2 linked regions of the Methylococcus capsulatus genome follow. The protein of the gene in region 2 interacts with the protein of the main gene of each other region in a pairwise test. Links are inferred from orthologs where the notes say so. Each region holds a gene or a part of one and is shown on either strand. Other genes may lie near its edges.

Region 1 (4,063 bases), 660 kb from region 2 along the record:
AGCATGGAACCGAAGATGCCGCCGTTGGTGATGGTGAAGGTTCCGCCGCTGAGTTCGTCCAGGCTCAGCTTGCCGCTGCGCGCTTTCTGGCCGAATTCGGCGATCGCTTTCTCGATCCCGGCGAAACCGGCCTGGTCGGCATCGCGCAGGATCGGCACGACCAGCCCGCGGTCCGTGGAAACGGCGATGCCGATGTCGTAATAGTCATGGTAGACGATTTCCTCGCCTTCAAGGGAAGCATTAACGATGGGAAATCGGCGCAGCGCTTCCACCGAAGCCTTGACGAAGAACGACATGAAGCCGAGTTTGATGCCATGCTGCTGCTCGAAGCGGGCCTTGTGTGCGTTGCGGATGTCGAACACCTTCTGCAGACTGACCTCGTTGAAGGTGGTCAGGGTGGCGGTCCGGTGCTGGGCTTCCAGCATGCGCTCGGCGATCCTGGCGCGCAGTCGGCTCATGGGTACCCGGCGTTCGCTTCGCCCGCCGGGCGGCAGGCGTACCTTCTCTGCAGCGGGTTTGGTTTCCAAGAAATCCAGCACATCCTGTTTGGTCAGCCGTCCGTCACGTCCACTGGCCGGAATCAGCGCCGGATCGAGGGCATGTTCAGCAACCAAGCGGCGTACCGCCGGGCTCAGCACCGCTGCCGGTTTGTCCGTCGCCCTGGCGGCGGCGGGTGTGGCGGGCCGAACCGCCGTGTCGATCACGGCGATCGGCTGGCCGCTGACCACGACATCGCCCTTGCCGCCCCGCAGTTCGACCACCACCCCGTCCTCCGGGGCCGGAACTTCCAACACCACTTTGTCGGTTTCGAGGTCGACCAGGTTTTCGCCCTTGCCCACCGTCTCGCCGACGTTCTTGTGCCAGTCCAGCAGTGTGGCGTCGCTGACCGACTCAGGCAGAGGAGGAACACTGATTTCGATGCGCATGGGCTATTTCCGTCGTCGCAGTGGGAGAGACAGGAAGAACGAGGGCACGTTCCACCAGCATTTTCTGCTGTTCGATATGCTGGCGGAAATGGCCGACCGCCGGCGCGGCGGACATCGGCGGACCGGCATAGCCGATGTCGAAGGAACGGTCCAGAATGCCGGGGAAACGGTGTTTGATTTGATGCCAGGCACCTTGGTTTTCCGGCTCCTCCTGGCACCAGATCAGTTCCTGCAGATTGGGATAGCGTTCCAGCATGGCCAGAAAGTCCTTTCGCGGGAACGGATAAAGCTGCTCGATGCGGACCAGGGCGACATGGTTCAGCTGGTACCGCCGCCGGGTTTCCAGCAGGTCGTAATAGACCTTGCCAGCGCACAGCACGAGGCGGGTGATCCGGGCCGGTTCATGGCGGTCGGTCTCGTCGATCACGCAGCGGAAGCTACCTTGGGCGAACTCGGAGAGGCTGGAGGTGGCCAGCTTGTGGCGTAGCAGGCTCTTGGGTGTCAGCACGATCAGCGGCCTGCGGTACGGACGCAGCAGCTGGCGCCGCAGGAGGTGGAAAATCTGAGCTGGGGTGGTCGGCACACAGACCTGCATATTGTCGCCGGCGCAGAGCTGGAGATAGCGTTCCAGACGGGCCGAGGAATGTTCGGGACCTTGTCCTTCGTAGCCATGTGGTAGCAGCAGGGTCAGCCCGCTCAGTCGGCCCCACTTGGTTTCTCCGGAGGAGATGAACTGGTCGATCACGACTTGGGCAGTATTGGCGAAGTCGCCGAACTGGGCTTCCCAGATCACCAGAGTGTCGGGTTCCGAGCTGCTGTAGCCGTATTCGAAGCCCAGTACACCCTCTTCGGACAACAGCGAATCGTAGATGTCGAATCTCCCCTGGCCGGCCTTCAGGTGTTGGAGCGGGGCGTAGACCTCTCCGGTACGCTGTTCGTGGATGATGGCATGGCGGTGGAAAAAAGTGCCGCGTCCGACGTCCTGGCCCGTCAGGCGGACATTGCGGCCTTCCCACAGCAGGGAGGCGTAAGCGAGGATCTCGCCGAATCCCCAGTCGGCGGGAAGTTCGCCGGCCGCCATCCGCCGGCGTGCGGCATGGATCGCTTCGACCCGGGCGTGTGCTTCGAAGCCGGCGGGCAGTGCCGTCATCCGTTCTGCTATGGCGACGAGGTCCGCCATCGGCAGGCCGGTTTCAGCCGCTGCAGTCCAGTCGGTACCCCGGTAGTGGTCCCATCGGGTCTTGACATAGCCGGCGGAGTCGCCGAGCAGCGGTCTGGACACGGGCTCGCCTCGGGCGAGAGCGTCCTGGTAATCCTGATCCATTCGCGCCGGCTCGTTCGGGGCGACGACGCCTTCAGCTATGAGCCGTTCAGCGTACAAGGCTCGGACCGGCGGATGTCGGCGGATGAAGCGGTACATCAAGGGCTGGGTGACCGCTGGTTCGTCCGCTTCATTGTGGCCATGGCGGCGGTAGCAAAGCAGGTCGATCACCACATCGCGGCGGAATTTCATGCGGTAGTCGACGGCCAGCCGGGTGACGTAAAGCACGGCCTCCGGATCGTCGCCGTTCACGTGGAACACCGGCGCCTGGACCATGTTGGCGACGTCGGTGCAGTACAGGGTGGAGCGGGCGTCGAAGGGATTGCTGGTGGTGAAGCCGATCTGGTTGTTGATAACGATGTGTATCGTGCCGCCGGTGGTATAGGCGCGGGTTTCGGCCATGTTGAGGGTTTCCATGACCACGCCCTGGCCGGCGAAGGCGGCATCGCCGTGAATGAGTACCGGCACCACGGCGGCCTCGGCATCGCCCGTGAGCCGGTCCTGGCGCGCCCGTACCGACCCTTCGACCACAGGGTCGATGATTTCCAGGTGCGAGGGATTGAACGCCAGGGTCAGATGGACCGGGCCGCCCGGACTCGCCACATCCGAGGAGAACCCCAGGTGGTACTTGACGTCGCCTGACTCTCCTTCCTGGCTCACGGTACCTTCGAATTCGCGAAACAGCAGTTCGGGTTTCTTGCCGAGGATGTTGATCAGGACGTTGAGGCGGCCACGGTGCGCCATGCCGAGCACGACTTCCCGTGTGCCCCTGGCGCCGCAGCGTTGGATCAGTTCGTCGAGCAGGGGGATCAGGCTTTCGGCGCCTTCCAGCGAGAACCGCTTCTGCCCCACGTATTTCCGGTGCAGGTATTTCTCAATGCCCTCGGCCGCGGTGAGGAGGCGCAGTATCTCCCGCTTCTGTTCCCGGTCGAAACGGTCTTGGGCGCGCGATCCTTCCAGTTTCCGCCGGAGCCAATCCCGGATCTCGGAGTCCATGATGTGCATGTACTCGACGCCGACGTGCCGGCAGTAGGTTGCCTGCAGGGTGTCCAGAATGTCTCTGAGCGGCAGCTTCTCGTCGCTCTGCAGAACGTCCACGTAGAACGCGGTGTCCATGTCGCTGGCGTCGAGGCCATAGCGGGCCGGGTCCAGCTCGCGCGAAGGCAAAGCCGGCTTGAGCGGATTGTTGTCCGCCGACAGATGGCCGTGCGTGCGATACTGGTTGATCAGTCGGTCCACCGCTGCCTGTTTGCGCACGGCGCGGTCGACATCGCCGCTTGGGAGCGGAGTGACCGGTTCGGCCGCCCTGCTTTCGCGAAAGGCGCGGAATTTCTCGCGCCAGTCCGGCGCCACGGCTTCCGGATCGCGCAGGTACTGTTCATACAGTGCTTCGACGAAACCGGCGTTGTCTTCGGAAAATGCGGTGCTGTTTGGAAATAGTCCGGATTGAGTGCTCATCTCACGCGTTCCTTGCCAAAGACACGGCCGGGTCGGAGGGGATACTGATGGAATTGTGGGGGCCAAAGCGGTGGTCTTTCAAGACCTGATACATTGTGGGAAATCGGTTTGCGACGGGCCGGCATCACTTCTGGACTGCAAAGACGGCATCGCTGACATCGCAAACGGCCGGGGTCTTCCGGGTCCTGGGCAGACAGACCCTGATGAGCGCCTGGGACGTCACCTGGCCCTTCTTGACTTTCCAGTTCCAGCTCCCGGTATTCTTGGTGCCGGATTTCAAGATCTTCCATTTCCTCCCGCCATTCTGGGACAGGGCGATGGTCACCTTCGCCCTGGCGCCGTAGCCGGTCAGTTGCCA
Region 2 (7,496 bases):
AGCGCTCAAGTAATTTCGTTTTTGCGGCGGAACAACGACATGGGTGACACGCTGGACAACGATCCCGCAGACCGGCCGGGAGAGGATGGCGCGGGATACAGGCTTCGGGCTGCCCGGGAGGCACGCAAGCTGGGGCTCGACAAGGTGGCGCGCGAACTGCATTTATCGGTAGGTACCGTCGGCGCACTCGAACGGGACGACTATTCCGGTCTGCCGCCCCCTACGTTCGTTCGCGGATATCTGCGCAGTTACGCACGTTTGCTGGATCTGCCGGAGCAGGAAATCGTCGACGCCTATAACCGCGTCGCAGGGGAGGGACCGGCTCCGGAGCCGGAACCGGTGGTGCATGCCCAGAGCGAGGTCAGACCGGTTGCCTGGTTCGGTCCGCTGGCTCTGGTCCTGGTTGGGATTGCGGGCATCTGGGGTTATCAGTACTGGCATTCGTCCCAGACCTCCGGGCCGGCCCCCTCTCCGGCCGGACTTGCCAAACCCGTGCCGGCCGAACCGGCCGGGACCGGGGCCACCGTGGCCGACCGGGAGGAGGCGCCGTCTCCCTCCGGTATGCCGCCACCCGCTTCAAGCCCGGCGGCGGTCGAAGCCCTCGTTGTACCGGTCGTTGCGCCGTCTCCGTCGGCGCAGCCCAGTCCGGAACCCTTGCCGCCCGAGGTGGATACTCTGACGCTGAGCTTCTCGGGGGAGTCCTGGGCCAGCGTGATCGACGCGGAAGGGAAAAGATTGCTCTTTCAGACTCTGGCCAAAGGCCAAGTGAGAACTGTCCAGGGGAAGGCGCCGTTTAGGGTCACGCTCGGCCGACCGGCCGATACCCGCCTGGATTACAACGGCAAGGCTTACGATCACGGCTATACCAGCAATCGCGTCTCGGTGAGGTTTTCCGTACCCAGGAGCACCGGGCAATGAGCATTTCTACAGCGACAGACCCACCCGCCGGCGGGCATCCAGACAATTTGCGCTGCCACGGGTGAAATCCCGGCAGGTCCGCGGCCGGTCCGGGTAGATGCCGCAGGCATAGGATTCCGCCGGGGCGTTACCCCCCGTTAGGGCGGCACAGCGCCCGCCGTCGCGGCGCAGTTTCCGGCGTCCATCGGTGGAGACGACCAGTTCGGGATGCAGGCGGACGAGCGGTTCGCGCGCCGATATTTCCACTGCCTGGTAGGCTTCCCGGCAGCAGGCGCCACAACTGAGGCAATCGAGGTCTTCGGCAGGCTCCCAGCGCATGCAGGCCGGCGCATCGGGAGGGATGCGCGCCTTCTGCGCATGACGGCAGCTCATCCCCCGGCGGCCGGCGTATGACCAGGCGCAGCCGGTGCAGCCTGCCTCCACCCGGTAGCGAGCGACGGCGGCATGGCCCGCGGGATGCATGGGGGGCGGGGGCGTGACCGTAGCCCATAAGGACGGCAGCTGCCCGTCGTCGCTTGTGATATGGCGGGGAACGACGCGGGCGATGGCTGCGGTCGCCGCCAGAGCGGCCTGAAGGTGCGGCGCCCAGCGTGGCTGCGAGGCACGCCAGACAGCCAGCCGGGCGGCGACGCAGGAGGGTTCGCGGCGGCCGCCTTGGTCTGGCGGGGCCGTCATCGGGTCATCGCCGAGGTTGGGCCAGAATTTGACGCGAAAGTCGGTGGTAGGGGCGAAGAAGTCGCCCAGGCCCACACCGTCGGCGAGATAGGCCTGTAGCCGCAGGCAGGCTTGCTCGCGCCACAGGTGGCGGTTGCTGGTGTTGTCCAGTCCCCAATCCACTTGGGCCTCGCCGGCTTCGCCCTCCACCAGCGCATGGCACAACTCGTGGAAGATCATTTGGGCGAGGGAGTCGTCCGGGTCGAGCAGGTCGTCGGTGCCGATCAAGATCGTGCCTCGTCCGTCCGTGGAGGCGTACACCTCCGGGCTGCGCGCGACGCGGAAGCCTATGTTTTCGGCACAGGCGATCCAGATCCGCGCCAGGGGGTCTTGGTAACTGTGATGGGGGCGGCGCAGGAAAGCGGTCATGTAGCGGAAGCGTATGTGCGCACTGAGAAGGACGAAGCCTAAGGCGGGGAATGCCGATATCGTCAAACGGCCGAAGGGGGGAACAATGTCATCATCACGCTGTAGCTTCCCGCCACGTACGCGACGGCGAGCAGCAAGCCGGTGGCCCAGGGTTGGGAAAGGGAGTGCCGGAAAATGTGCGCGACGACGGCGACATGCCAGAGCATCATGCTGAAGAGGATGAGATGGATGCCGGCAACGTCGGGCGCCGCCAAGGTCCAGGCCACCAGGGGGATGGCGAGCGCGCTGATGACAACGTCGCTGCCGAGCATGGCGATCGCCGTCTTCTGCCAGCGCGGCGTTTTCTTGAACAGAGCCAGCAACAGCCATACGAACCCGAGGAGCATCGCCAATTCCGCCATTGATTCGACGATGGCTGGTAGCCATTCCACTTCCAGCCCTAGCAGGATGAAGCCGACCAGGAGGTAGGCTGCCGCTGTGAGCCACAACAGCAGCATGGACCGCGGGACATCCTGCGGCCCTTTGCGGAACAGGCAGATTTCGATGAACAGTCGGATCAGCGGCATGCGGGGTCTTCTCCGGATTCAGCAGGCCATGTCGGTCTGGAGCTGCGCCTGTTCCAGCGCTTCGCTGGCGGCATACCAGGCTGCTTCAGCGCGGACCTGCGAATTTTCCGCCTCGGCCTTGTCCAGTAGCAGGCGTTTGAGCCGGTCCTTGGCTTCCGCGGCATACAGGCCGGGATCGGTCAACTGGGCTTCGAGTTCTTCCCGCCGCTTCGAGCAGCGCTCCAGCTCCGCTTCGGCACGTTCGAGCTGCAGGCGCAAAGGCCGGAGCCGCTGTCGTCTTTCGGCATCGGCCCGCCGGGTTTCGCGGCGGGACGCCCCCGCGTCGCGGTGGCCATCGGCTCCGCTGGAGGTGGAGGAAGCGCGGTTGCGCAGCCAGGCGCGGTAGTCGTCCAGATCACCGTCGAATGGGGTAACCCCGCCATCGGCGACGAGGAAGAAATCATCTACCACCGCGCGCAGCAGGTAGCTGTCGTGCGACACCAGCACGACCGCACCTTCGAAATCCTGCAGCGCACGGATCAGCGCCAGCCGCATTTGCAGATCCAGATGGTTGGTTGGTTCGTCGAGCAAGAGGAGGTTGGGTCGCTGGTAGACGATCAGGGCCAGTACCAGTCGGGCTTTCTCGCCGCCCGAAAACCCGGCGATGGGGTCGAAAGTCCGTTCGCCGCTGAAGCCGAAGCCGCCGAGGAAATCGCGGATGTCCTTTTCGGAGGCCTTGTCGTCCAGCCTCTGGACATGGAACACGGCGTTTTCCCCGGGACGCAGCAGTTCCAGCTGATGCTGGGCGAAATATCCCAGCCGCAGTTCGCTTGAAACCCGGCGCTCACCGCTCAAGGGCGGCTGCAACCCGGCCAGCAGCCGGATCAAGGTCGATTTGCCGGCGCCGTTGCGACCCAGCAGGCCGACCCGGTCGCCCGGCATCAGCGACATCCCGATTTTTTCCAAGAGCGGTACGCCTTCATATCCCACCGTCACATCTTCGGTTTGCAGCAACGGACGGGGCAGTTTTTCCGGAGAGCGGAAGGCGAATTCGAAGGGTGAATCCACATGGGCCCGTGAAATCACTTCCATCTTCGCCAGTAGTTTGAGCCGGCTCTGGGCCTGACGCGCCTTGGTCGCCTTGGCACGGAACCGGTCGACGAAACCCTGCAGGCGGGCGATTTCGGCCTGCTGCCTGTGGAAGGCCGCCTGGTTCTGCGCCAGCCGCTGGGCCCGTGCCTGTTCGAAGGCGGAAAAATTGCCGGTGTTGAGAACCACTTGGCCGTTTTCGATGTGGAGGATGTGGTCGGCTAGACCATCGAGGAAGTCGCGGTCGTGCGAGATGAACAGCAAGGTGCCGGGATAGCCGGCCAGCCATTCCTGCAGCCACAATATAGCATCGAGGTCGAGGTGGTTGGTGGGCTCGTCCAGCAGCAGGAGATCCGAGCGGCACATCAGCGCTCGGCCCAGTGCAAGCCGCATGCGCCAGCCGCCAGAGAAGGCGTCGACCGGACGCTCGCTATCGCCGGCCGCAAACCCCAGACCGGCGAGCAGCCGCGCTGCATTGGCCCTGGCCTGATAGCCGCCGATGGCCGCATAACGGGCGTGCGCTCGGGCCAGTGCAAGGCCGTCTCCAGAGGTTTCGGCCAAGGCGATCTCACGCTCGACCTCGCGCAGCTCTGCGTCGCCATCGATGATGAACTCGATCACCGCCCGTGTGTCGGTTGGCGTTTCCTGGGCGACATGGGCGATGACCCAGTTCGGCGGGAGCCGAACTTCGCCCGCGTCGGTCTGCCTGCTCCCGGTCACCAACTTGAACAGGCTGGACTTACCTGCGCCATTGGCGCCGGTCACCCCGACTTTCTGGCCGGGAAAGATGTTGAATGAGGCGTGCTCGAACAGGATCCGGCCGCCGATTCTGAGGGTGACCTCGCGAAACTCGATCATCGTGAGACAGGCGCAGCCGCTTCAGTCCGCCGCAGCGATCCGTTCGTCCGCCGCCTTTACGAAGTCGCGCAGCTTGGCGGCATTGGTCGTGGCCCGCGGTACGATCAGAGCCTCGTCGATCGCGACGAAAATGAACGCGTATTTGTCGGTGAGCTCGATCCGCAGGATTTCACTCCAGGGAATCCGGGTTTCCTCGCCGTCCAGCTTTTTCTCGATCAGCGCGTCCCTGGCCACAGTCAGCCGGTAACGACCCAGAATGCGGCGCTTGTCTTCGTCCGAGTACATGGCCAGCAGTTGCTTGCGCGTGGTCCAGCGCATATAGGCGGGAACCAAGAAGCCCCAGGCCAGCGCGATGATGCCCACATAGGCCGCGGACACCATGTCCTGGTAATAGAACCAGAGAAACAGCGAAATGGCGACGAAAAATGCCGGGATGGTGGACTGATGCCGTTGCCGCCGTTTCTTTAGGGCCTTGGTTTCTCGTATCTGATACTCGCTGAAAGCCAGCAGGTCCTGTTCGCGTAGTTCGTACTCGATTTCGTTCATTTGTCCAGGTGGTCCGGTCGCCGATGTCGTGGTCTTCTTGTTGCCTGCGTCTCGGATCGGGCGTAGGTTCGACTGTGGCAGGGTTTTTTGAGCTGACTAGTATACGTAATTCTGTTTCAATTACGTACGACAACCACAAAAGCCCTGAAGAGGGCGTTCCGGGAGATGGGGATATGAAAGGTCAGCCTGAGGTGATAACGGCGCTGAATCGGCTGCTGGCGGGCGAGCTCGCTGCGATCGACCAGTATTTCATCCATGCGATGATGTACCGGGACTGGGGATTTCATGTCCTGCATGAGCACGCGGCCCACGAAATGCAGGAGGAGCAGGGTCACGCCGGTGCGCTGATCCAGCGTATCCTGTTCCTGGAAGGGGTTCCGGATGTGGTCGGCAGGGATGTGATCCACGTCGGACGGAACGTGCCGGAGATGCTGAAAAACGACCTCGGCGTCGAATACGCCGTCATCGGCCATCTGCGCGAGGTGATCGGCCTGTGCGAGGAGAAGGGCGACTACGAGACCCGGCGTATCCTGCAGGTTCTCCTCGACGACACCGAGGAGGATCACTGCCTGTGGCTGGAGACTCAGCTTCGGCTGATCGAGAGCATTGGCCTGGAGAATTATCTGCAAAGCCAAATGGAATGAAGGGTTTAGGCGCCGTGTCGGCAGCTGGATGGGGCAATGCCGTTGTCCCGATTCGGAAACAAAATTTTTTCCGATTCTTGTTTGAGAAACGTTCTCAGTTCTGCTAGTCTAAGCTCGTACCCAGTCTTGAGGTCCATGCTTATGTATGTCTGTATCTGTAGGAACGTCACTGACCGCCAGGTTCGGGAAGCCGTCACTCGCCATGGCGTGCACAATATGCGCACGTTGCGGAAGCGTTTGGACGCCTGCAGTCAGTGCGGAAAATGCGCGCTGGAAGTCAAGACGCTCATCCGGGAAGCCCAGGCGGAGAACGCCATGCTCGAGCAGCAGGGCATGGCGGCCTGAGTATCGCTTCGGTTCATACCGAACGTGATGGCGCCGCGCTGCGGGCAGCTATGCAGCTTTCGCAGGCGGGCTCGGGTTTTCCCTATCCGGGCGAAACACGGGTCACCTTGGCCCCTTCTTCATGGTCCGCACCGGGCCATTCCGACAACTTGAATATTCCCTTCGTCGCTTTGAATTGGGATGCCTGCATCGGTTCGGCAGCGTCGCCTCTCCGGTTCATGGCGGCATAACTGACGCGAATGATGCGCCCCTGTCGCTGCCGCGACGGAAACTCGAGGAGGCTTCTGCAGCCGAAGGTCGCCCATTGCCAAAGCTCTCTTCAGTGACGTTGCCCTATGGGTTGGGCAGATGGGCGAGGAACCATTCCAGCAGCCGGATCATTATCACGCCCACCACCGCACCGACGGAACCGACCACCCAGAGGGTCTGGCGATGGATGGCCTGCGTCAGACGCACTTCCACCTCCTTGATCTCTTTCTGGAGCTTCAATTCGACTTCCTTGATCTCCTTTTGCAGCCGCAATTCGGTCTCGCGCACCTGGCCGGCGGTCGCCACGTCCTTCAACTGGGGATAGCGGTCCTCCAGATGCTCGAAGGCTTCCGCGATCAGTTTGGCGCGCGTCTTGTCTTCGCCCGCCTCGGTCAGTTGTTCGTACAGTCGTAGCGCTACGCTCATGGTCGTCCCGGAAACGCCTTGCGTCGCAGTTTAGCATGGGCCCGCTGACCCGCTGAACGGCCCTTGCGCGCGGTGAGCCACGGTTCGTCCATTGCCTTAATGCCAGCTCCGCCCCGTTGCGCAAATAGCTCTGCGTTCTTGGCTCCATGTGCTGTTGTAGTACTGCTGCCGGCCGGGCAGTCCGCCGTCACCCTCAGCCGGTTTCGATGTCACCGTAGCGGGCGTAGTTGGCCTGCGTAGTGAAACTGCGCGGGTCCATCCGGTCGATGTAGAGCCTGCCGTGCAGGTGGTCGATCTCGTGCTGCAGGATGCGGGCATACCAGCCGCTGGCCTCGATGATCCGCGGTTCGCCCCAGTGGTCCAGGCAGGATACCCGTACCGAGCGGGCTCGCGCGACCCGTGCGCTGAAGCCTGCGAGGCTGAGGCAGCCTTCGTGGAAGACGTCGGTATCTTCCGAGCGGGCGACGATTTCCGGGTTGGCGATGCCGTGGAAGGGCACCGGTTCGCGCCCTCGCGCCGCCAGTTCCTCGGCCGACAGGCCCTTCTGGTAGTCGGCGCGGTCTTCGATGACGGCCAGTTGCAGACCCTGGCCGATCTGTGGGGCGGCGAGTCCCACGCCCGGCGCGTCGCGCATCGTCTCGCGCATGTGCCCGATCAGCGTCTGCACCGCGGCGCTGCGGATTTCCTCCGGGCTCAAGGGACGCGCCCGCTGCCGCAGCACCGGTTCGCCGGCCTGGACAATCTTCAATTTGAGGGCAAGGCTGTCCATCTCAGCGCAATTCGAAGCCGAGAG

What was found. Proteins that work in one complex are often made in the same cells at the same time.
Region 1: the proteins of N4J17_RS12580 (region 2) and N4J17_RS15590 interact in binary tests that used the Escherichia coli proteins (3 or more experiments, as listed by UniProt). The link is inferred for Methylococcus capsulatus from one-to-one orthologs.

Annotation. Positions count from the first base shown.
Region 1 is NZ_CP104311.1:3,228,717-3,232,779, reverse strand. The notes cover bases 692-4,063. They hold N4J17_RS15590 (2-oxoglutarate dehydrogenase E1 component), read right to left. Parts: upstream 3,706-4,063; coding sequence 892-3,705; downstream 692-891. Other genes in these bases: N4J17_RS15585 (trypsin-like peptidase domain-containing protein), read right to left, coding at 3,830-4,063; odhB (2-oxoglutarate dehydrogenase complex dihydrolipoyllysine-residue succinyltransferase), read right to left, coding at 692-926. Also shown: more of odhB, read right to left, coding at 1-691. UniProt on the Escherichia coli protein: E1 component of the 2-oxoglutarate dehydrogenase (OGDH) complex which catalyzes the decarboxylation of 2-oxoglutarate, the first step in the conversion of 2-oxoglutarate to succinyl-CoA and CO(2).
Region 2 is NZ_CP104311.1:2,562,889-2,570,384, forward strand. Bases 2,040-4,997 are described here. They hold N4J17_RS12580 (ATP-binding cassette domain-containing protein), read right to left. Parts: upstream 4,494-4,997; coding sequence 2,586-4,493; downstream 2,040-2,585. Other genes in these bases: N4J17_RS12575 (hypothetical protein), read right to left, coding at 2,064-2,567; N4J17_RS12585 (YcxB family protein), read right to left, coding at 4,515-4,997. Also shown: N4J17_RS12565 (RodZ domain-containing protein), read left to right, coding at 40-918; N4J17_RS12570 (YkgJ family cysteine cluster protein), read right to left, coding at 925-2,001; more of N4J17_RS12585, read right to left, coding at 4,998-5,039; bfr (bacterioferritin), read left to right, coding at 5,213-5,683; N4J17_RS12600 (hypothetical protein), read right to left, coding at 6,362-6,703; def (peptide deformylase), read right to left, coding at 6,897-7,472; N4J17_RS12610 (NADPH-dependent oxidoreductase), read right to left, coding at 7,474-7,496. UniProt on the Escherichia coli protein: Genetic data indicate it may be involved in ribosome assembly or function.